DNA from 4 places in the Arthrobacter sp. NPDC092385 genome. Region 2 is predicted to be linked to each of the others. Evidence: riboswitches for the same ligand, from Rfam matches in the RefSeq annotation. Region 2 holds a riboswitch; each other region holds the start of a gene.
The links. A riboswitch is a leader RNA that binds a small molecule or an ion and turns the genes downstream of it on or off. The one in region 2 is predicted to bind S-adenosylmethionine.
Positions count from the first base shown of each region.

Region 1 (5,590 bases), on a different contig from region 2:
CGAATCCGCCGAGGTGATGAGCGCGATGGCACCCACCGAGGCGAGATCCTCCCTGGACAGGTGCGTCGCACGCGCACACAGGGCGGAGACGAGATACCCGACCAGTGGCAGGTTGTCGACGATGAGTTCTTCACGGTCACGTGAATGCATGAGCAAGCTCCCCAGCTGGCTTCGAAGGACATGCGAACCAGCTCGCGCAGTCCGTGGCGCTGTCCGGCGGCATCTTTCAAAGTGACGCTAACAGCCGTCCTGTCACCACCCTGTCGCCAGGTGACGAGTTGACCCAAAACTGAGCGAAGGTTGCGACATTCCACCACTTTCCAGCTGCTCGGACGGCGAAACGGCGTGCTGCCCCTTCACCGTCCACGCGCCGCGACAGCGAAGGCCCCCTCAGCCACCGGCCCGAACGGCCCCGGGCAGGGCCACGACCGTGGTCCTGCCCGGAAGCGGCGCGGCACCCGGGAGATCCGTGTGCCGCGCGGCGGTCAGGAGCCGGCCAGGGCCTGCTCCGCCCGCTGGACGGCGGTGCTCGCGCGCGCCGCCTTCGCTGCGGTGACGAGGTTCCGCAGCGAGAGGACGGTCTCGTCGTAGCCGCGGGTCTTCAGGCCGCAGTCCGGGTTGATCCACAACTGCTGCGCCGGGAGGGCGGCCAGCGCCGTCTCGATGAGGCCGGAGATCTCCGGCTCGGAGGGCACGCGTGGCGAGTGGATGTCGTAGACCCCCGGGCCGATCCCGCGCGAGTACCCGAAGCCGGCCAGGTCCGCGACCACCTCGAGCCGGGAGCGGGCGGCCTCGATACTGGTGACGTCGGCGTCCAGTCCGTCGATCGCGGAGATGACCTCACCGAATTCGGAGTAGCACAGGTGGGTGTGGACCTGGGTGTGGTCGGCGGCACCGGACGTCGCCAGCCGGAACGCGCGGACGGACCAGTCAAGGTACGCCCGCTGATCAGCGGCGCGCAGCGGCAGCAGCTCGCGCAGGGCCGGCTCGTCCACCTGCACGATCGCGATGCCGGCCGCCTCCAGGTCCGCGATCTCGTCCCGCAGGGCGAGCGCCACCTGGTTGGCCGTCTCGCCCAGCGGCTGGTCGTCGCGGACGAAGGACCAGGCCAGGATGGTGACCGGGCCGGTGAGCATGCCCTTGAGCGGCCGCTCGGTCAGCGATTGGGCGAAGCTGATCCACGGGACCGTGAACGCCTGCGGGCGCGTGACGTCGCCCCACAAAATGGACGGGCGGGTGCAGCGCGAGCCGTAGGACTGCACCCAGCCCTGCTCCGTCGCCGCGAAGCCGTCGAGGTTCTCCGCGAAGTACTGCACCATGTCGTTGCGTTCCGGCTCGCCGTGCACCAGCACGTCCAAGCCGAGTCCCTCCTGCAGCCGCACCACGCGGGTGATCTCCTCCCGCAGGAACTGCTCGTACCCCGCCTGCGGGATGTTGCCGCTGCGGGCCGCGGCACGGGCGGCGCGGACCTCACCGGTCTGCGGGAAGGAACCGATGGTGGTGGTCGGCAGCAGGGGCAGCCCCAGCCTCTCCTGCTGCAGCTCGGCCCGGTGTGCGGCGGAGCCGCGGGTGAACGCCTCCTCGGTCAGTCCGCCGGTGCGCGTACGCACCCGGTCCACGACGACGCCGTCGAACAGCGCGCGTTCGCGCAGCACCGCCTCCGCAGCCTGGAGGTGATCGGCGACTGCCGTGCGGCCCTCGGCGAGTCCGCGCGCCAGGACCACCACCTCGCGGACCTTCTGGTCGGCGAAGGCGAGCCAGGCCGGCAGGTGGTCCGGCAGGGCGGACTCGGCCGCGACGTCGTGCGGCACGTGCAGCAGCGAGGTGGACGTCGCCGTGCTGACCGCATGCGCGGTCTCAGACTGCAGCCCCTCCAGCACGGCGAGAGAGGACTGCAGGTCGTTCCCCCAGACGTTCCGTCCGTCCACGACGCCGGCCACGAGGCGCGTGCCGCCCAGTGCCCGCAGCGCCCCGACCGAGGGCCGGGCCCCCCGGACCAGGTCCGCGTGCACCGCCTCCACGCCTGCCGCGGCGAGCACTGCCAGTGCCTGGCCCGGTTCCGCCGGATCACCGGCGGTACCGTAACCCGTGGTCACGAGGAGGGCCGGCCGGTCCACGGCACCCGCCAGCTGCCGGTACGCCCGCTCCACCGGCCCGCCCGGCGCCGCCAGCTCGCCGCCGCGGTCGCCCACGAGGCCCGGCTCGTCCAGCTGCACCCATGCGGCGCCCGCTTCCGCCAGCGCAGCGAGGATCCCCGCGTAGGCCGCCACGGCGTCGTCGATCCGGGACAGCGGGTCGAACCCGGCGGGCGCCCCCTCCTCGGCCTTGGCCAGCAGCAGGTAGGTCACGGGACCCACCAGCACCGGGCGCAGCACGGCGCCGCGGTCCTTCTGCCGGCGAACGATGGATGTCAGGCGGTGGGCCACCGCGGCGAACGTGGTCCCCGGGCCGATTTCGGGGACCAGGTAGTGGTAGTTCGTGTCGAACCACTTGGTCAGCTCCAGCGGCGCGCGGTCGCCGTCGCCCCGGGCCAGCGTGAAGTAGGCCGCGGTGTCCACGGAACCGTCCTCGCCGGCCAGGTCCGCGAAGCGGGACGGCAGCGCGCCCAGGGCGGCCGTGGCGTCGAGCACCTGGTCGTAGAGGGCGAAATCCGCGGGGATGGAGGAATCTGCCTCTTTCAGGCCCAGCTCGGCGAGCCGTGAGACCGTGCGGTCCTGCAGCTGCTCGGCCGCACGGTGCAGCCCTGCCTCGTCCAGGCGGCCTGCCCAGTAGGCTTCCAGGGCCTTCTTCAGCTCCCGGTCCGGCCCGATGCGCGGGTAGCCGAGGATCGTGGCGGCGGGGAAGGTGGTACTCATGTGGTGCTCCTTCGAAGGTGGTGTCGGGTCTGGATCTGGTGGGTCCGGGGCGTTCAGGCCGGGACGGCGCCGGCGAGGCGAGCCGCCGGGAGGTCGAGCTGTTCGACGACGTCGACGGACGCGCGGAAGTCGTTGAAGGTGTACAGATGGAGGCCGGGGGCTCCTGCCTCGAAGGCCGCACGGGCCAGCACTGCCGCTGCCCGCACGCCGATCCGCCGTCGTTCGGCCTCGCTCGAGGCCGTTTCCAGGCGGTGCAGCAGCCCGGCGTCGGGACGTACGCCGGTCATGAGGGCCAGCCGCTCGAGCCGCCGGACACTGACGGTGGGCATCACGCCGGGGATGATCGGGATGCTGACGCCGGCCGCACGGGCTGCGAGGACCAGGCGCACGTACTCGGCGGGGTCGAAGTACACCTGCGTGATCGCGAAATCGGCGCCGGAACGCTGCTTCGAGATCAGCACCTCGACATCGTGCAGGAACGACGGCGACTCGAGGTGCCTGGTCGGGTAGGCCGCGACCCCCACGGCGAGCCGGCCACCGGCGAGTGAGGCGCCGTGCCTGGCCTCGACCCCGCGGATCAGTTCCACCAGGTCCCGGGCGAAGGGCAGCTCGCCGCGGAACACCCCTGGATCCGCCGGCAGGTCACCGCGCAGCGCCAGGATGCCCCTGACGCCCAGCCCGACGAACTGCCGCACCAGCAGGTCCAGGCCCTCCCGCGTCTCCCCCACGCAGCAGAGGTGGGCCACCGGTCGGAGCCGGGTGCTGGTGACCAGGTGCCCGATGAGCTCGACGGACGCCCGTCGTCGTGCCGGTGTGCCGCTGTAGGTCACCGAGACGTAGTCGGGACGGGTGGCTCCGAGTTCGTCGATGGTCCGCAGCACGGCGTCGCCGGCCTCCGGGGTGGCCGGCGGGTACAGCTCGTAGGAGAGCGACGGCGGTACCGCTCCGTGTCCAGGAAATGCCATTCGAACTCCTCGGTAGGGCCGAGGGAGTGCACCAGCAGGATGCCGCGGCCCAGTGGTACCGGGCGCGGGCGCGCCGGGTCCTCACGTGGGTTCACTGATGTGTCTCCATCGGTTCTGGCATTAGCACCGGTTCCGCTGCCCCCGAGGGCACAGCCGAATGGTTGCTGCGGCGTCAACAAGCCAGATCTCTCGGCCGCTCTTGATGGTTGGTGGGATCACTCTAAGCAGCGAGCCGTGCCGGGCGGCAAACCTGACGCAACATGGCGTCCCGTGACGTTGTGAGACCAGGCGTCCGTCACAAAGGGCGATCGTTACGTCATGGAACGACGCCGGGAGGACCCGCGGGCTGCTCGCCCGCCGTCCAGGGATTGATCGCCGGGACCGCGAGCCTCCGGTACGGTTCGGTGTTCCCCGACACGACGGCGAGTCCCCTGTGGAGGGCCGTCGCCGCGATCAGGGAATCGGCGAGGGCCACGTCGGCGTGGTCGGCAAGGGGCGCCCACGCCACGGCGACGTCGGCATCCACGGACAGGATGTTGGGCCCGAACCGCTCAGCGAATTCGTGCAGCCAGGCCTCCAGGTCCGGGAAGTGCTCGTTCCGGCGGCCCAGCGAATGCAGCTCGCCGAGGCTCAGCGCGGAGACGAAGATCCGGAAGTGGCGGCGCCGGTGGAGGAAACCGGTGACGGCGGGATGAGGGCTCGGGCTCCGCAGCTCCGCGATGACGTCGGTGTCCAGGAGGAGCCCGCTCGGCGGTGCCATTCCTCAGCTACCCGTCGGTCCCCGGCCGGCCCTCACCGCGGAGCCGCCTCCGGACGGCGGCACGAGGAGGAAGGCGACGAACGCCTCCCGCGGAGCGGTGAGCACCTCGTAGTCCTGGATGCTGAGGGCCACCATCGGGATCTCTGCGGCGGATGCGTCGACTGGGAAGGGTGTCATGGGACGGCACGGGGCCGCGTCCTTTCGCGAGCTCTTGCCCGTACCAGATACCCCGGGAGGGGCGAATGCGGGCCGCTTCGTCATCCGAACCACCCTATGAGCGCGGGGTTGGTATGCGGCCCAGTCGGAGCTTGGCGGCCGCAGTTCTTGAAGCTGTTGGAAGTATAACCACGCAGGGGCCGCCAGCATCAACGCCCCCGGTCATGGTGCTGCACGCGTCAGGACCGTCGCCGGCCGGCGACGGCGCGCGCCTCGGTGAGGAACTGTTCGGCGACGGCCAGCCGGGACAGCGCCTCCGCGGCACCGTCATCGCCCCCCGTGCGGCTCCGCGCTCCCGCGACGAGCGTGAGGCTGACGGCGGCGGCCCGGCTCCTGAGCGCGGCCGGGTCCACCTGCTCGTCGAAGGCCCGCAGGAAGCGCAGGAGGGCCTGCGGCACGTGGGCGTATCCGGCGTGGAGTCCCGGCAGGACGGCGACGTGGCCGAGGAAGCAGGCGAGGTCGTCGACGAAGCGCCCGGGTCCGAGTGCATCGACGTCCAGCAGCCCGGACACGGCGCCGTCCGTGATGAGGATGTTTCCCTCGTAGAAGTCACCGTGGGTGGGCACGAGCGGGCCGGCGTCGCTCGAACGGACGGCGTCGTCGATGGCCGCGGCGAGGCGTCGGATCCGGGCGGCCTCGGAGGGCAGGGCCGCCACCGCACCTTCGCCGTAGTCCCTGACGCGGGCGGCCCAGGGCGGGCGTACGGGCAGGGCGAGGACCGCGGGCGGCAGGGAGGTGAGGACGTGCACCAGGGCGGCGGGGTCGACGTCGGTCGCGCCGTCCCGCATGAGGAG
Region 1 covers NZ_JBIVQL010000002.1:183,243-188,832, forward strand. The annotation lists gene ACIQCY_RS03970 (sigma-70 family RNA polymerase sigma factor) at 1-150, opposite strand, end outside; gene metE (5-methyltetrahydropteroyltriglutamate--homocysteine S-methyltransferase) at 486-2,855, opposite strand; gene ACIQCY_RS03980 (methylenetetrahydrofolate reductase) at 2,909-3,820, opposite strand; SAM riboswitch class I at 3,923-4,029, opposite strand; gene ACIQCY_RS03985 (PIN domain-containing protein) at 4,137-4,580, opposite strand; gene ACIQCY_RS03990 (hypothetical protein) at 4,584-4,757, opposite strand; SAM riboswitch class IV at 4,783-4,910, opposite strand; gene ACIQCY_RS03995 (phosphotransferase) at 4,976-5,590, opposite strand, start outside.
Region 1: it holds a riboswitch for S-adenosylmethionine, as region 2 does, so the genes downstream of both, ACIQCY_RS03980 (methylenetetrahydrofolate reductase) here and ACIQCY_RS15995 (PIN domain-containing protein) in region 2, are expected to answer to the same signal.

Region 2 (5,590 bases):
TCGACCCCGGTGAGATGTTCAATGAACGTCGTGACGAAATGCTGACGCGTCTGTTCCCCGTCGCTGATGATGTCGATGCCGTGTCGGTGCTGCTCGTGGACGGCGCTGCGGAGGGCATCCTGCTTACCTTCGACCAGCGCGCCGTCGCGTAACTTCCACGGGGACCACAGAGTCTCTGGCTGCGCGAGCCATGATGGTTTCGGCAAGCTGCCGACGATAGCGGTGGGGAGAAGTGTGTTCATTTTGATGCCTTTCGCCCGTCAGTTGACGGGAGTGAGATGGTCGGTGACCAAATGTTCCAGGACAAGCTTGTGCGGCGTGATGAGGTGTTCCTCCGTGTACTGCCCCTGCACGACTGCAAGCCGGTTGCGTTCGATGCGGTCATAATTGATGTCCGTCCGGGTGAAGTCCTGCGATTCCAGGCTCGGCCGGTAGATACTTCCGGCGGTCGAGTTCGCGTTGTAGATTTCCGGTCGGTAGATCTTCTGGAAACTTTCCATCGTGCTGACGGTGGCGATGAGTTGCAGGTCGGAATAGTCCGTGAGTAGATCGCCGCGGAAATAGAAAGCAAGCGGTGCTACGGCGCCCCGTGGCATGAAGTAGCGGGCTTGCAGTCCCATCTTCTTGAAATAGTCGTCCGTCAGCGAGAAGTCGTCCTGCTCGTACTCGACGCCAAGAACCGGGTGGCGGACATCCGTTCGACGATAGGTCCGGCTCGTCGAGACGCTGATACAGATCACCGGCGACTTCGGGAAGTGTTCTCGGTACGCGGCGGAGTCGAGGAAGCGCTGGAAGAGCACGCCATGCAGCGCACCGAAGTCCTCGGGAACGACGAACTCCGTCGTGCCTTCATTGACCGACGGCAGCCGGATACTGAAGTCGTAGTCGCGGACATACGACGAGAAGTTATTTCCCACGATCCCTGCGTGACGTTCCCCGGAGCGCGGGTCGAGGATGTGAATGTCGAGCATCTCGAGCAGCGGAAAGCGTTGGTGTGCCCCTTGTGCGGAGAACTCGAGCTCGACGGAGACAATGTCGAGCTCGACGACATAATGATCCCGTCGTGCATCACCTCGCTCCGCAAGGTCGTTCAATCGGTGATCAATCATCTCCAGGACGTTACGGAGGTTCTGCTGCCGATTCTCGCCCCGGGCGAGATTAGCGAAATTCGTGGTGGCCCTCGACGTGGTCGACGGCACGTAGTGCTCATCGAAACGGGTCGTGGAAATGCTGAAGGTGATCTTATGCGCCATGCGCGGTTACTCCAATAGTTCCGGGATCGTGGTGCCAAGCTCCTTCTGGCGTTGGAGGAGGTCCACCACGGCAGTGGTGAGCAGTCCTTCGAATTCCGGTGTCCGTTCCAGGGTGAACCCGTCCTCGGCAAAGGTGCGGGCGGCGTTGGCGGCGATCAGTTCCGGTGTGCGCGGCAGCGAGCCGGCGAGGCTGGTGGAGATGCGATCGAGTGTCATGATGCTGTCCTTTCCATCGGTCCTGCCATTAGCACCTTTCCGGACAGGGAATCCGGGGGAAGCTGCAGCGTCATGGAGGCAGGTCTCTCAGCTGCTCTGGATGGTGTGGCTTAGGGCTCTAAATCCACCGGTGACGTAAGGCACGCCCCCTCCACGACCATCGGCCGAGCACCAGACGGAGGGGCTGCGCACCATCATGAACAGCAATCGGTGCGGCGGGAAAGTCTTACGTCATGTGTCCTAGAAATTCGTTGTATGACGACGGGAGGCTCGTCCGCAGCCCGTGAACTGCCTGTAGTCCGTCGGGGACGTGTCATCGGCATGCATGTTCGCGTCACAGGAAATTACGTGCTTATACTTCCAACAGCTTCATGAACTGTGGCCGCCAAGCTCCGACTTGGTCACATACCAACCCCGCGCTCGGTGGGTGGTTCGGATGACGAAGCGGTCCGCATTCGCCCCTCTTCGGGGTACCTGGTGCGGGCAAGAGCTCCCGAAAGGACGCGGCCCGGTGCCGCCCGCCCATGGCTACTACTTCCCCAAGTGCTGAGTCCCACGCCGAGGTTCCACTGTCGGCAGTGAGCATTCACGACTACGAAGCATTGATGGCTCCACGCGAAGCGTTCGTAGACTTCCTCCTGAGACCCCATGTGGTTCTACATCGCTTGGAGAATGCTGGTCTGCCTGCGCTGGCAGTCTGAGGAATGGCACGCACAAGCGGCCTGCTTCTGGATACCGACGTCATCGTGGAGTTGTGGAGCTCACGCCCTTCAACGGCTGTCGTCGATTTTCTTCAGCGGAGGCGACACTCTCGGATCTTCGTCTCCGCTTTGACGATCGGAGAGCTGCATCTGGTGACCCGGGAGAACCAGCAATACCAGACCATCGGTGCCTGGGTGCAGGAGTTCGTGGACACCTACAGCTCGAACATTCTTCCCGTCGACGTTGATATCGCCGCTGTATGGGGGCCGATGCTGAGCGACGCCGAGGTGTCCGCAGTCGATTCCCTCATTGCCGCGACCGCCATTCATAAGAGCCTTTCCATCGTGTCGGGACATTTGGAGGTCTACCGGAGGTTCGCGGTGTCGGCCATTAATCCCTGGATTCCAGAAGCGCAGTCCACCGCGGATGAGGCCCCACCGCTCCCGCGTTCCCGGACAGGACCGGTGACGCAGCCTGTCTAGACGATTCGACCTCAAGTCCTAACTACTTCTGCCGAAGGAGCATCTTCGATGAGTACCGGTGACGCTGGCTGTACGGCCACCTCCCAGATCCATGCAGGTTATGAACCGCAGGCGCCCTACCGGCCCGTGGCGGTCCCCATCTATCAGACCGCGGCTTACGAATTCCCGGACTACGCGTCGGCCCGGCGCATGTTCGCGTTGAAGGAGCCAGGCTTCACCTACACGCGGACCGGTAATCCGACGGTGGCGGTGCTGGAGCAGCGGATCGCCGCGCTCGACGGCGGCGTGGCCGCGCTGGCCACGGCGACCGGGCAGGCCGCCGTCGCCGTCGCCCTGCTGGCGCTGGTCCGCGGCGGGCAGCACATCGTGGCGTCGTCGAAGCTGTACGGGGGGACGGTGGACCTGCTGACGGACACCTTCGACGATTTCGGGATCGAGGTCAGCTTCGCCGATCCCGCACATCCCGGTGCCTGGCAGGACGCTGTGCTTCCGACGACGCGGGCCTTCCTGACCGAATCCATCGGCAATCCGCTGGCCACGCTGCAGGACCTGCCGGCGATCGCCGCGGTCGCTCATGCCGCCGGGGTGCCGCTGGTGGTGGACAACACGCTGGCGACTCCCGCCCTGTTCCGGCCCCTCGATCACGGGGCCGACATCGTGGTGTATTCGGCCACGAAGTTCCTCGGCGGGCACGGGAGTACCCTCGCGGGCGCCGTGGTCGACGGTGGGCGGTTCGATTTCTCCGCCTACCCGGACCGGTGGCCGCAGCTCACCCGTCCCAAGCGCCGCTACGGCGGGGAGATCCTGTGGGAGCGCCACGGCCACGGCGCGTACCTGGCCCTCGCACGCAGCAAGTACCTGCACGATCTGGGTCCCTCGCTCGCACCGGGCAGTGCCGCGCAGATCCTGCAGGGGCTGGAGACCCTGGACATCCGGGTGGCCCGGCACGCCCAGAACACCCGGGACGTCATCCGGTTCCTGGCGGGCCACCCGGCCGTCGCAGCGGTGCATCACCCCTCCGTTCCGGGCCACCCGCAGGCCGGACTCGCGGCCAGGGACTTTCCGCACGGGGCCGGCAGCGTGTTCTCCTTCGACCTGGCCGCAGAGCCAGGGCAGGTGGGGGACTTCATCGACCGGCTCCGGCTGTTCAAGCTGGTGGCCAACGTGGGGGACACCCGGTCCCTGGTCGCGCACCCCGCTGCGATGACGCACTGCCGGCTCACCCCGGAACAGCGAGCCGCCGCCGGGATCGCAGAAACCACCATCCGGCTCTCCGTGGGTCTGGAAACCGCGGCGGACCTCGTCGCGGACCTGGACCTGGCGCTGGCCCCGCTGGTGGGTGCCGCGGACATCGCGGCTACTTCTCCGGCGGCAGGGGCCCCTGCCGCCTTCGCAGGAAGAGGAGCCTGACATGGCGCAGTACACGGGGTTCAATACGACAGCTGTCCACACCGGGCAGGACCCTGATCCGTTGACCGGTGCGGTGATCCCGCCGATCTACCAGACCTCCACTTTCGTGCAGGACGGGATCAACGTGCTGCGGGCCGGGCACGAGTACAGCCGGGGCTCCAACCCGACCCGCAACGGTTTCGAGGCCCAGCTGGCCGCGCTCGAGCACGGGACGGCGGCCTTCGCCTTCGCCTCCGGGCTGGCGGCCGAGGACGCGCTGCTGCGGGCGCTGCTGCGCCCCGGCGATCACATCGTCCTCGGCGGGGACGGCTACGGCGGCACCAACCGGCTCATCAACGGGCTGCTGGGCCCGTGGGGTGTGGCGAACACGGCCGTGGACATCACCGACCTGGCGGCGGTGGCCGCAGCGGTCCGGCTGGGCTCCACCGCGATGCTGTGGGTGGAGACGCCGTCGAACCCGCTGCTGGGCATCGCGGATCTGGCCGGGTGGGCGGCGCTGGCGCACGATGCCGGGGCTCTGCTCGTGGTGGACAACACGTTCGCCTCGCCCTACCTGCAGCGGCCGTTGGACCTCGGCGCGGACGTGGTGGTGCACTCGACCACCAAGTACATCGGCGGGCATTCGGACGTGCTCGGCGGTGCCGTGGTCGTGGCCGACCGTTCCTTCCGCGGCACCGCGCTGGCCGAGACCATCGGCTATCAGCAGTTCGCCGGCGGCGCGGTCGCCGGGCCGCAGGACTGCTTCCTGGCCGCCCGCGGCCTGAAGACCCTCGGCCTGCGCATGGAGCGGCACACCTCCAATGCCCAGGCTCTCGCCGAATGGCTCCGGGATCAGCCCGGCGTCGCGGAAGTGCTCTACCCCGGCCTGCCCGAGCACCCGGGCCATGCCCTGGCAGCGCGCCAGATGTCGGGCTTCGGTGGGATCGTCTCGCTGCGCTTCAGTGCCGGAGAAGCCGCCGCACGGGCGTTCGCCGAATCGACCCGCCTCTTCGCGCTCTCCGTGAGCCTGGGCGGGGTGGAATCGCTGGTCTGCTACTGCTCGGAGATGACCCACGCCTCGGTCCGCGGGACCCCGCTGGCTGTGCCCACCGACCTGGTCCGGCTGTCCGTCGGGGTCGAGGACCTGGCAGACCTGCAGGAGGACCTGGCCACTGCGCTGGAGAAGACACGTCGGGCGTCCAGGAGAGCCGTGGCTCTCAGCGCTTGACCCTGGTGCAGCAGAACACCGCTGTTCCGGGCCTGCTCACTACCCAATACGACGGTCGATGACCCCGTGTTTCCTCATACGACAGCTCGCTTCCCCGGCTCTTGGATGCGGGCGCAAACGGTGCTTGATTGAATTCAAACGCCACGAAAGGACCCATCATGTCGGACATCTCGGACCTCAGCCCCCAGCGCCTTCGGCAGGTGTTGGGACACTTCGCCACCGGGCTCACGGTGATCACGGCGGCGACGCCCACGGGTCCAGCCGGGTTCACCTGCCAGTCCTTCGCCTCCCTCTCGCTCGACCCGGCGCTGGTCACCTTC
Region 2 covers NZ_JBIVQL010000016.1:27,773-33,362, reverse strand. The annotation lists gene ACIQCY_RS16010 (methionine synthase) at 1-242, opposite strand, end outside; gene ACIQCY_RS16005 (putative oxygenase MesX) at 261-1,253, opposite strand; gene ACIQCY_RS16000 (hypothetical protein) at 1,260-1,469, opposite strand; SAM riboswitch class IV at 1,837-1,965, shown strand; gene ACIQCY_RS15995 (PIN domain-containing protein) at 2,174-2,653, shown strand; gene ACIQCY_RS15990 (O-acetylhomoserine aminocarboxypropyltransferase/cysteine synthase family protein) at 2,702-4,063, shown strand; gene ACIQCY_RS15985 (cystathionine gamma-synthase) at 4,065-5,270, shown strand; gene ACIQCY_RS15980 (flavin reductase family protein) at 5,429-5,590, shown strand, end outside.

Region 3 (5,590 bases), on a different contig from region 2:
CCCTCGCGGCCCGCTCGACCGTCGCGTCGGCCGCGTACGCTGCCGCGGACACCTCGCCGATGACCTGCAGGATCTGCGGGTCGGCCGCGAACGACGACGCATTGCCGTGGCTGAAGATGCGCGTGCGGTTCCGTACCTCGTGGGCGACGTCCCGCTCCGCGGCCGTGATGGTGCCGGCGAGGACGGCGAGCAGCACCGCCTGGTAGAACGCCGTCTGGTACTTGAACCGCGTGTCGAAGTCGATGACGTTCTCGGCGTCCACGCGTGCGCCGTCGAAGGTCGACGTCCCTGAGCCGGTGGTCTGCTGGCCGAAGCCGTCCCAGTCGTCCGCGTGCGTGACGCCGGGCTGATGGGTGCTGACCACGGCGATCACCTTCACGCCGTTGTCGGTGCGCTGTGCGAACGTGTCGATCCAGTCCGCGAAGATGCTCCCGGTCGAGTAGTACTTGGTGCCGGTGATGCGGAAGCCGCCGTCGTTCCTGTCCGGGTCCGGGCTGACCTTCGTGATGACGTCGCCGATCGTCACGCCGCCCACCTCGGTCCAGGAGTTACCGATCGTCTCGCCGTCCACGAAGCGCTTGAGCCACGTCTCGCGCTGCCGTCCGGTCGAGACGAGGCGGTCCTCCACGAAGGCGAAGTGTGCTCGCAGGGCCTGCGGGATGTTGGAATCCGCGGCTGCGAGCTCGGTGAGCAACCGGAACAGCTGGGGCAGGGATGCTCCGAAGCCGCCGTCGGCCACCGGTACCCTGAGGGCGCCGAAGCCGGCCTCGATGAGCGACCGGATCTCCTGTCGGGGCAGCTCGTGGTCGCGTTCCCGGCGGGAGGCGCCCTCGGCGATCCTCGCGAAGAGGGGACGGAAGCGGGCGGCCAGGAGTTCGTAGTCCGCGTCGGCGGTGGGAGGAGTGTGCGTCAGGGTGGTCATGGTGGACCTTTCCGGGAGGGATGGTGACTGATGGGGGACGGAGAGGACAGGCGGAGGGCGCGGGCGGGCGGAGCGGTGGAGTATCAGGCGGAGACGGGGGTGCGGGGTGCAACGGCGGGTGCGGGGCGCGTACTGAGCGTTGCGGCCGCGACGAACAGGACCCCCAGCACCGCGGCGGCCGCGATGACCGAGGATCCGCCCGTCGGCCAGGCACCGTTCAGGCCGAGGACCGCCGGGATCACCGTGCCGGCCGTGCCCACGAGGATCGCGCTCCAGCCCGTGATCCGGGTGAGGCGGGCTGCGCCGCGGGCGAGCAGCAGGAAGAAGAGCGCCCAGAGCACCGCCCAGCTGAGCCACAGCACCGAACTGACGGGATCGCCGTCGGCCGCCGTGCCTGCGAAGACGAGGGCCAGCACGGCGACGAAGCCGCAGAACCAGCCGACACCGGCGGATCCGAGGCCGGCCACCGAGCTCAGGCCCACGTACAGGTAGGTGAGTCCGAAGAGGACGATCCCACCGGCCGAAGCGGCGGTGCCGGGCCCACCGGCCGACGCGATGAGCAGCGCGAAGACCAGTTGCAGTGTGCCGATGGCGAGGTTGAAGAAACCGGAATCGCGCGGCGCCACCCGGCCCAGGAGGCCGAGGCCGTTGATCAGGAGGGCTGCTCCGGAGAGCAGGAGGCAGATGTACGACATGGGTGTCCCATCGACGGGACGCGGACCCGCAGGTACGCGCCGTGCTTGCCCCGGCACGGTCCGCACGGGGCCTGATCTTCACCTGGGGCACCCCACCACGGAGGGGGTTGCCGCCCGACGAGCCAGGGCTTCGCGTCGGGACTCTTGATCTGTGGTCCCCAGACTAGGTGGTCCAAGGGGCCGGGCACAGGGATGCGACGGCGGATAACGCGCCGTGACGCCCCGTGACTCTCCGTGCTCCCGCGCTGCCCCGTCGTCGTCGGAGCGCAGCAGCGGGTGACGCGGAGGTCAGGTCACGGCCGGTAGCCGAAGGCCGCCAGTCCGAGGTCGGGGTGGGCCTGGAAGCCCATCGCACGATAGAACGGGTGCGACCGCGCTCCGTCCTCGGATCCGTCCGCGTCGGTACTGAGTGCCACGAACATGCAGTGGCCGTAGCGCGAGCGGACCTCGTGCATCAGGGCACGGCCTACCCCGCGGCGCTGCGCTCCGGGGTGCACGAGGATGTCCTGGACGTAGCAGATGGACTCTCCGTCCGAGACGGTGCGCGCGAGGCCGAGCAGGCGGCCGTCCTCGTCCCGTGCGGCAAGAACGAGGTGTGAGCCTGCAAGGCTGCGCCGCAGCCTGTCGGGGTCGCGGGTGTAGGCGGTCCACCCGACGGCTTCGTAGAGTGCGAGCGCTTCCGCGAGGGGCGGGATCTGCCCGGCGATGATGTCCACGTCGCCCACCCTAGCCGCCGGCCCTCACGGCTCTACGGTGCGGCGATCGGAGCGGTCCGTGCCTTCGTGGCGGTGATCAGGTCGCCGGGCGTCAACTCGATGTCCAGCCCTCGCTGGCCTCCGGACACGAAGACCGTGGGGTGGTCGAGGGCGGTGGCGTCGAGGACCACGGGGGAGGGCCGGCGCTGCCCGATCGGGGAGATGCCACCGAGGACGTACCCGGTCTTCCGCTGGGCGACGGCGGGATCGGCCATCGTCGCCTTCCTTCCGCCGAGCGCGGCGGCCAGGGCCTTCAGGTCCAGTGTTCCGCTGACCGGGACGACGGCGGCCACGAGCGAACCGTCGACGCTGGTCATGAGGGTCTTGAAGACCCGCGCGGGTGCCACGCCCAGCGCGGCGGCGGCCTCGAGCCCGTAGCTCGAGACGCCGTCCTGGTGCTGGTAGGGCCGGGCGGTGAAATCGATTCCGGCTGCCGAGAGGGCAGCGAGCGCGGGGGTGCTGCGGGAGCCTGTCGGTTTCCTGCCCACTGCACCTCCTCGGGGTATCACGACACCGAAGCGACGTCCCGAACCGCCACGGAATCCAGCTCCGGCCGGCCCCAGGCTCCGGCGAAGTCGCAGGACAGGATGAACCCGGCCATGATTGGGCCCGTCAGGACGAGCCCTTCGACGTAATCTACGCCGTCGCGCTGGACGGGTTCCACTCCGCGCGACTGGAGGGCCTCGAGCAGGACGTCGGTGTCCAGCGCGTCGTCAGCCCGGAGGGAGCACCAGTACACGTACAGGCCTTCCACCTCGTCGAGGGTTGCATGGGAGCCGTCGCCGGTGACGGTGGTGCAGTCCTGGAGGAAATTCTCGATGTGCTGCGTCATGGTGTGTGTTCCTTTGCAGTGTCGGAAGCAGTGTCGGAAGCGGTGCCGAAGAAGGACCGGCCGGCGGGGGATGTCCGGCTCGGCGCGGTCGGCCCGGTCGGTGCGGAGGCAGTGCACGCTGCGCCTGATCCGTGTCAGCCTGCGGGGATGGCAGGGGAGGGCGGAGGCGTCAGGACGCCACGGGCGGAGCGGGAGTGTGCTCGGGGAGATCGTGCAGGCGGGATGGGAATCCGGCCGCGTGGGGCTGTGGAAGAAGGGCTTCCTGGTTGTTCATGGTGCACGCTCCCTCTCGGGGATGGTGCTCTGCTTTTGGGTACCCGGCGGACGCGCCAGGGTAACGAAGAGAAGAACCGAAGACAGCCGCCTTCTTCTAGACAACTACCCCCACCCTACGCTTTTTCCGCCCCGCCGGCGCAAGGAGGCTCAGCTACAGTACAGATATGCCCTCGATCCGCCCCCGGAACCGCCGGGCGACCATCAACGATGTGGCGACGGCCGCCGGCCTCTCGCGCGGCACGGTATCGCGGGTGGTCAACGGTGAGAGGTACGTCTCCGACGAGGCGAAGATCGCCGTCGAAGAAGCCATCGCGCGTGTCGGCTACGTACGCAATTCGGCCGCCCGGAACCTGGTCACCCAGGAGTCCCGCGCGATCGCCCTGATCATCCACGAACCCCATTCGCTCCTGTTCGAGGACCCGAACATCGGGTCCATCCTCCTCGGCGCCAATGCGGTCCTCTCGAAGGCCGATTACCAGCTCGTCTCGCTGATCATCGACTCCGACCGCGACAGCCGACGGGTAGCCGACTACCTCCGCGGCGGGCTCGTGGACGGAGCGGTGATCGTCTCCGCACGGGCCTCCGACCCGATCGCTTCCGCTGTACGGGACATCGGCGTCCCCGCGGCCTTCGTGGGACACCCGCCGGGGACGCCGGACCTGCCCTACGTTGCCATCGACAACGCCGCTGCGGCACGCGCCATCACGGAACGCCTCGTGGAGACGGGCCGACGGCGGATCGGCATGATCGCCAGCGCCATGGACCGCGATTCGGGGCACGACCGCTTCACCGGCTTCCGGGAAGCGCTGGGCGAGCGCTTCGACGCCTCACTGGTGGTCGAGTACCCGCTGTACACCTATGCGGCCGGTCTCGAGGGCATGCAGGAACTGCTGCACCGCTGCCCCGACATCGACGGCGTCTTCGCCGCATCGGATGCCGTCGCGGCCGGTGCCATGACCGCCCTGCAGGAATCCGGGCGCAAGGTGCCCGACGACGTCGGGATCGTCGGCTTCGACGACAGCAGCTGGGCCCTCCGGACACGGCCGCAGCTCTCCACGGTCAGGCAGCCCGCGGACCTCCTGGGCAGCACGGCGGCCGAGCTCGTCCTGGCGCAGATCAGGGGACTGCCGAGCCCGGTGCAGGTGCTCGACACCGCCGTCGTCTGGCGGGATTCGGCGTAGCCCTGACGGAGTTCGACACGACGGAGTTCGGCAAGGAGGACTGCCATGTGGATCGGGTTCGTCGAGTTCGACGTCCTGCTCGGCGACGTGCACTCGCTGAAGGGCAAGCGGTCCGTGGTGCGCCCGCTGGTGTCGGACCTCCGCCGGACGTTCGAGCTGTCCGTCGCCGAAGTGGGGCACCAGGACCTGCACCGCCGGGCCGTCGTCGGGGTCGGGGTGGTCGGAGGCGACCGGCAGCACGTGGTGGACGTGCTGGACCGCGTGGAGCGATTCGTCGCGGCGAGGCCGGAGATCGAGCTGCTGAGCGCGCGGCGACGGCTCCTCAGCAGCGAGGACTAGCTGCACTCGGCCGGGACGGCCCGGTCGGCAGGCGCGCGGGCAGACAGGTGCACGCTCCGCACCGGGTGCTGCGGCGACCCGGCTCAGGCCCCGGCGGAGGACGTGGCGAGCCGGTGGAGGGCGCCGTCGTCGAAGGCGTCGAGCAGTGCCCGGATGTCCTTGTAGACCTCGACGGCCCCGGCGTCCCGCAACTCCGCTTCGCTCGTGCCCCCGGAGGCCAGGCCGATGGTCGGGATCTTCAGCTCGGACGCCGCGAGGACGTCCCAGACGGAGTCTCCGACGAACACGGCGTTCGCCGCCTCGAGGCCGCCGGCGTGGAGCGCCGCCTCGAGGATGTCGGGGGAGGGCTTGCTGTTCCCGGCGTCGGAGGAACTGGTCGCCGCGCTGATCGCCTCGTCGGCGTCGATGATGCCGCGGAGGACCCCGAGCTCCTGCTGGGAGGCGGAGGACGCGAGGACCACCGTCAGGCCGTCGTCGGCGCAGCGGCGCACGAGCTCCCCGGCGCCCTCGAAGGAACGCAGTCCGGGCCAGTAGCCCGAGAAGATGGCACCGTGCGTCGAATCGAGCTCGGCGTCCTGCTCGGCGTCGCG
Region 3 covers NZ_JBIVQL010000002.1:223,669-229,258, reverse strand. The annotation lists gene ACIQCY_RS04175 (acyl-CoA dehydrogenase family protein) at 1-922, opposite strand, end outside; gene ACIQCY_RS04170 (AmiS/UreI family transporter) at 1,006-1,617, opposite strand; SAM riboswitch class IV at 1,654-1,767, opposite strand; gene ACIQCY_RS04165 (GNAT family N-acetyltransferase) at 1,911-2,333, opposite strand; gene ybaK (Cys-tRNA(Pro) deacylase) at 2,366-2,860, opposite strand; gene ACIQCY_RS04155 (hypothetical protein) at 2,878-3,204, opposite strand; gene ACIQCY_RS04150 (LacI family DNA-binding transcriptional regulator) at 3,645-4,661, shown strand; gene ACIQCY_RS04145 (DUF503 domain-containing protein) at 4,707-5,000, shown strand; gene ACIQCY_RS04140 (HAD family hydrolase) at 5,084-5,590, opposite strand, start outside.
Region 3: it holds a riboswitch for S-adenosylmethionine, as region 2 does, so the genes downstream of both, ACIQCY_RS04170 (AmiS/UreI family transporter) here and ACIQCY_RS15995 (PIN domain-containing protein) in region 2, are expected to answer to the same signal.

Region 4 (5,590 bases), on a different contig from region 2:
CGGCGACGCCGTCGATTCGATCGCCCGCTTCAGCGTGCATCACGATCCCGACCATCACGATCCCGACCGTCCGGAGCCCGCTGCGCCCGTCGTCGCGCCGTCCATCGAGAGCCCTGCGGGGGCCCTCGCGGTGCCGGTTCCGGCGCCGTCCGCCATCGCGGCGGTTCCGGCTGTTCCCGTTGCTGGGGACCCGACCGGTCCCGGCGACGTTTCCGGTGCCGGAGCCGGAACGGTGACGCCCGAGGTGCCTTCCATCGGAGGAAGGACGGCACCCGGTGCGCCGCTGGCCATGCCTGCAGTACCTCCGGTAGCCACCGAGAAGCCGCCCGTCGGGCAGGTACCGGCCGCCCCGGGTACTCCACCGGTGCAGGACCTGCGACCCGCCACCGTCCCCGGCGGACGCGTCCCGGGCACCCCGACAGGGGAGACGCCGCCGGGAGACGGCAAGCGCAAGGGCCAGGTCGACCAGGGAAAGCTGCAGGACAGGAACACGGTCCAGAAGGACGGCACGGTCCAGGGCGACGGCAGGGGCCAGGACACGCAGGCTGAGGGGGTAGTCACCAGCACCGGTCCTGAGCGGGGGGATCGCGACGTCCGCAGGTCCTTCGCCGGCCCGGATCCCTCCTGGCGCCTCACGCCCGTCGAGCAGGCCGACGAACCGATGTTCCTGGCTGGTCCGTTCTCCGACGATGATGCAGGGATGTCGCTCTTCCTCGCCGACGCGGACATTCTTGCGTACGCGGAAGCGGACGCCGACGTCGAACAGGCCGCCGGGCCGGCGAACGACCCCTCCGGCGATGCCGCTCCGGACGAGCCCGCCACTGGGGTGGAACCGCCGGCCGAGCCCGTCACCGTCGTGGAACCGACGGCCGAGCCGCTCGCCGTGGTCGAACCGACGGCCGAGCCCGTCACTGTGGAACCGCCGGCCGTGAAGTCGCCGGCGCCCGTCGCCGAGGACGGCTGACGCCGGCTACGAGGTGATCTGCCGCTTCGACGAGATGACGCCGGTGTTGAAGCCGGCGAGGTTGAGTCCTCCGTGGAACCGCGCGTGCTCGATCTTGATGCAGCGGTCCATCACCACGTTCAGGCCGGCCTTCTCGGCATCGCGGGCCACGTCCTCGTGCCACGATCCCAGCTGCAGCCACAGGGTTTTCGCGCCGACGTCCAGCGTCTCCTGCAGCACCGAGGGCAGGTCGTCGTGCTTGCGGAAGACATCCACGACGTCGGGCACCTCCGGCAGGTCCTTGAGCGACGCGTACGCCGGCTGCCCCAGGATCTCCTTGGCCACCGGGTTCACGAAGTACAGGCGGTACGGCGAGGAGGACTGCAGGTAGGTCGCGACGAAGTAGGACGCACGGGAGGGCTTGTCCGATGCCCCGACGATCGCCACGGACTTCGCGTTCCTCAGCAGGTTCAGCCGTTCGGGGGCCGAAGGCCCCTCCCAGGTCCGTTCCGGTGCGGTGCTGCTCATGCTCCCACTCCTACTGCCCGTGTTGCCGACGGGTCGTCGTCGTTCTCTCCCGCGGACTCCTGGGGGAGTTCGGCGAATGCTGCGTCCGGGGACTCCACGGCAGCTGCGAGCGCCTGGTCGATGTCCCACAGGATGTCGTCGAGGTCCTCCAGCCCCACCGAGATCCTGACCAGGTCCTCGGGCACGCCCGCGGCGACGAGCTGCTCGGCGGAGAGCTGCTGGTGCGTCGTCGAGCCGGGATGGATCACGAGGGTGCGGGAATCGCCGACGTTGGCGAGGTGCGAGGCCAGCTGCAGCGACTCGATGAACTTCTGGCCCGCCTTGCGGCCGCCCTTGATGCCGAAGCTGAAGACCGAGCCGGGTCCCTGCGGCAGGTAGGTCTTCGCGCGCTCATGGTGTGCATGCGTGGGCAGACCCGCGTAGTTGACGTACTCCACGCGCGGGTCGGCCTGCAGCCACTCGGCCACGGCCTGCGCGTTCTCGAGGTGCTCGTCGAGACGCTGCGCGAGGGTTTCGACGCCCTGCAGGAGCTGGAAGGCCGACGACGGCGAGAGCGAGGGCCCGATGTCACGGAGCTGCTCGGTGCGGAGCTTGGTGAGGAAACCGTACTCGCCGAAGTTCCCCCACCACTGGATGTTGCCGTAGGAGGGCACCGGCTCGGTCATCATGGGGAACTTGCCGTTGCCCCAGTTGAAGCGCCCGCTCTCCACGATCACGCCGCCGAGGGTGGTGCCGTGCCCGCCGATGAACTTGGTGGCGGAGTGGATCACGATGTCCGCGCCGTGCTCGATCGGCCTCACGAGGTAGGGGGTGCTCAGCGTCGAGTCGACGATGAAGGGTATTCCGGCGTCGTGCGCGACCTTCGCCAGCCCGGCGAGGTCCGCGATCTCGCCCGAGGGGTTCGCGATCACCTCGGCGTAGACGGCCTTGGTGTTGTCGCGGATCGCGGCCGCGTAGTCGGCCGGGTCCGTTCCGGGCACGAAGGTTGTCTCGATGCCGAACCGGCGGAGCGTGACGTCCAGCTGGGTCACCGTCCCGCCGTACAGCTGGGAGGCGGCGACGATGTGGTCGCCGGCCTGGCACAGGGCGGCGAAGGTGATGAACTCCGCGCTCATGCCCGACGCCGTCGCGACCGCCCCGATGCCGCCCTCGAGCGACGCGATGCGCTCCTCGAACGCGGCGACCGTGGGATTGCCGATACGCGAGTAGATGTTGCCGTACTTCTGCAGTGCGAAGAGATTGGCGGCGTCGTTGGTGTCCTTGAACACGAACGACGTCGTCTGGTAGATCGGCACCGCCCGGGCGCCGTGCGTGGCGTCGGGGGTCCCGCCGGCGTGGAGCGCACGCGTGCGGAAACCGAAGGAACGTTCTGCCATCAGACACCTGCCTTGCTGGGTCGGGATACTGCGAGGGTGGATTCGGGATCGAAGTCGACGCCGGCCTTGCGGGCGGCGTCGGCCTCCAGTTCGCGCACGATCGGCAGGATGTCCGTGCCGAAGGCCGCGACTTCCTCCTGGAAGTGCAGGTAGCAGGTGAGGAAGAGGTTCACGCCGATCTTCTTGTACTCGACGATGCGCTCGGCGATCTGCTCGGGCGTCCCGATGAGCTGCGTCTTGAAGCCGTCGTTGTACTGCACGAGGTCCTCGAAGCTGGAGTCGGCCCACATGCCCTTGCCGTCCTTCGTCGACGCGCCGGCTTCCTGCACGGCGTCCCGGAAGCCCTCGACGGCGGGGCGGTGCGCCTTCTCGACGATCTCGCGCAGGGTGTCGCGTGCCTCCTTCTCGGAGTCACGCGCGATCACGAAGCCGTTGAGCCCGTACCGGGGATGCCGGCCGGCCTCCTGTGCTGAGGCCCGGACTCCTGCGACGTTCTCCTTGAAGCCCTCGAGGTCCTTCCCGTTGGAGAAGTACCAGTCCGCCACCCGTCCGGCGGTCGCCTGGGCCGCTGTCGAGTTCCCGCCGAAGAAGATCTCGGGGTGCGGGCGGCCTGGGACGTCCACGGGGGCCGGGCTCAGGGTGAAGTTGTTGATGTCGTAGTACTTCCCCGACTGGCTGTAGCCCTCTTCGGTCCACAGGCCGCGCAGCACCCGGATGAACTCCTCGGTGCGGACGTAGCGTTCATCGTGCTCGAGCCACTCGAGGCCGAAGTTGACGAACTCGTCCTTGAGCCACCCGGAGACGATGTTGACCGCTGCGCGGCCGTTGGAGATGTGGTCCGCGGTGATGATGTATTTCGCCAGGACGCCCGGGTGCCACATGCCCGGGTGGACGGCGGCGATCACCTTCAGCTTCTCGGTCGCGGCCAGGAGGGCGAGGGAGAAGCTCGTCGCCTCGTGCTGCTTGTCGGCGCCGTAGGACGCGGCGTAGCGGGTCTGGGAGAGCGCGTACTCGAAACCGGCGTCCTCGGCGATGCGCGCGAGCTTCCTGTTGTAGTCGAAGTCCCAGCTGGTGCGCTGTTCGATGGTCGAGACCACCAGGCCGCCGCTGACGTTGGGAACCCAGTAGGCGAATTTGAGGGGGGCGGAAAGGTCGGCGACGCTCATGGTTTCCTCCATCGGTCTGGCAGTAGCACCCTTCTGTCGCCGTGGAACACGGAGGCCAGGGTTGCTGCGGCGTCAATGAGCCAGATCTCTCAGCCGCTCCGGATGGTCAGGTCGAGTGTGACACCGAGGTGCTGCAGAACCAAAACAATGTGTCCCCGTATGAGGTCCTGTCTCGAAGCCATCAGTGCACTGAGGACCTTGACAAAGCCGGGAACGCATCAAAGACTGGCCGTGGGAGCGCTTCCATGGGGATGGACCAGCGCTCCGCATTCGGGCGATCACGCCAACCACCACCACATGAGGAGCAATGATGCTCAGCATTTCCAGGACGTGTGCAGTGACCCTTGCCGTAGCAGGGGTTCTGGTCTCCACCGCATTCTCCGCCCTGCCGGCCTCTGCCCAGGGGCCCAAGGACGGTCCGGAACAGGGAGCGGCTTCGTCCGCCACCGAGTTCTATGTCCCGATGAAGAACCACTATCACGAGGCCCAGCGCCAGATCGCGGAGTTGCGGTCTTCCGGCGACCGTGCGACCGCCGACAGCCTCAGCGCCATGGTCTCGGCTCCACAGGCTGTCTGGGTCACGGGCAGCGATCCCGCCACCGTCACGCAGGAGGTGCGGACCACCACGCATCGCGCGGCAGGCAAGGGCCAGGTGCCCGTGCTCGCCGCGTACAACCTGCCCTTCCGTGACTGTTCGCAGTACTCGGCCGGCGGAGCGACCGACGTCGCCGGCTACAAGGCCTGGGTGGACGCGCTCGCCGCGGGCATCGAGGACAGGGCGGCCATGGTGGTGCTCGAGCCGGACGGGCTCGGCATCATCCCCTGGAACCGCGGGCTCGACGGCAACCTCGAGTGGTGCCAGCCGGCAGAGGCGAACGCCCGGACCGCGGCGGCAGAGCGCTTCGAGATGCTCAACTACGCGGTGGACCAGCTGAAGGCGCTTCCCAACACCAGGGTGTACCTCGACGGGACGCACAGCGCCTGGCTCGGTACCGGTGAGATCTCGAGCAGGCTCGTGAAAGCCGGTGTGCAGAAGGCCGACGGCTTCTTCCTGAACGTCTCCAACTACGAACTCACCGAACGCCAGGTGAAGTTCGGCAGCTGGGTGTCCCAGTGCATCTACTACGCCACCGAGATCAACCCGGGGGCCTACGGTTCCTGTGGCAGCCAGTACTATCCGGCGTCGCCCACCGACTTCTCCACCTGGGGACTGACTGACGCCTGGTACGCGAAGAACGTGGCGGGCGCGGCGAACGCGCCGTCGAACGACGAGCTTGCACACTTCGTCATCGATACGAGCCGCAACGGCAAGGGCCCCTGGGTCCCCACGGCCGCCTACCCGGACCCTCAGGTCTGGTGCAACCCGCCGGGCCGCGGACTGGGCCACCTGCCCACGTCCGATACCGGCAACCCGCTGGCCGATGCCTTCCTGTGGATCAAGGTGCCTGGTGAGTCCGACGGCGAATGCAGCCGCGGACTGACGGACAACGGTGGAGTGGATCCCGAGTGGGGCCGGGTAGACCCGGCTGCCGGAGCCTGGTTCCCGGAGCAGGCCATCGACCTGATCAGGAACGCCG
Region 4 covers NZ_JBIVQL010000009.1:80,876-86,465, reverse strand. The annotation lists gene ACIQCY_RS12795 (hypothetical protein) at 1-964, shown strand, start outside; gene ACIQCY_RS12790 (CoA-binding protein) at 971-1,471, opposite strand; gene ACIQCY_RS12785 (O-acetylhomoserine aminocarboxypropyltransferase/cysteine synthase family protein) at 1,468-2,847, opposite strand; gene sfnG (dimethylsulfone monooxygenase SfnG) at 2,847-4,025, opposite strand; SAM riboswitch class I at 4,019-4,122, opposite strand; gene ACIQCY_RS12775 (glycoside hydrolase family 6 protein) at 4,351-5,590, shown strand, end outside.
Region 4: it holds a riboswitch for S-adenosylmethionine, as region 2 does, so the genes downstream of both, sfnG (dimethylsulfone monooxygenase SfnG) here and ACIQCY_RS15995 (PIN domain-containing protein) in region 2, are expected to answer to the same signal.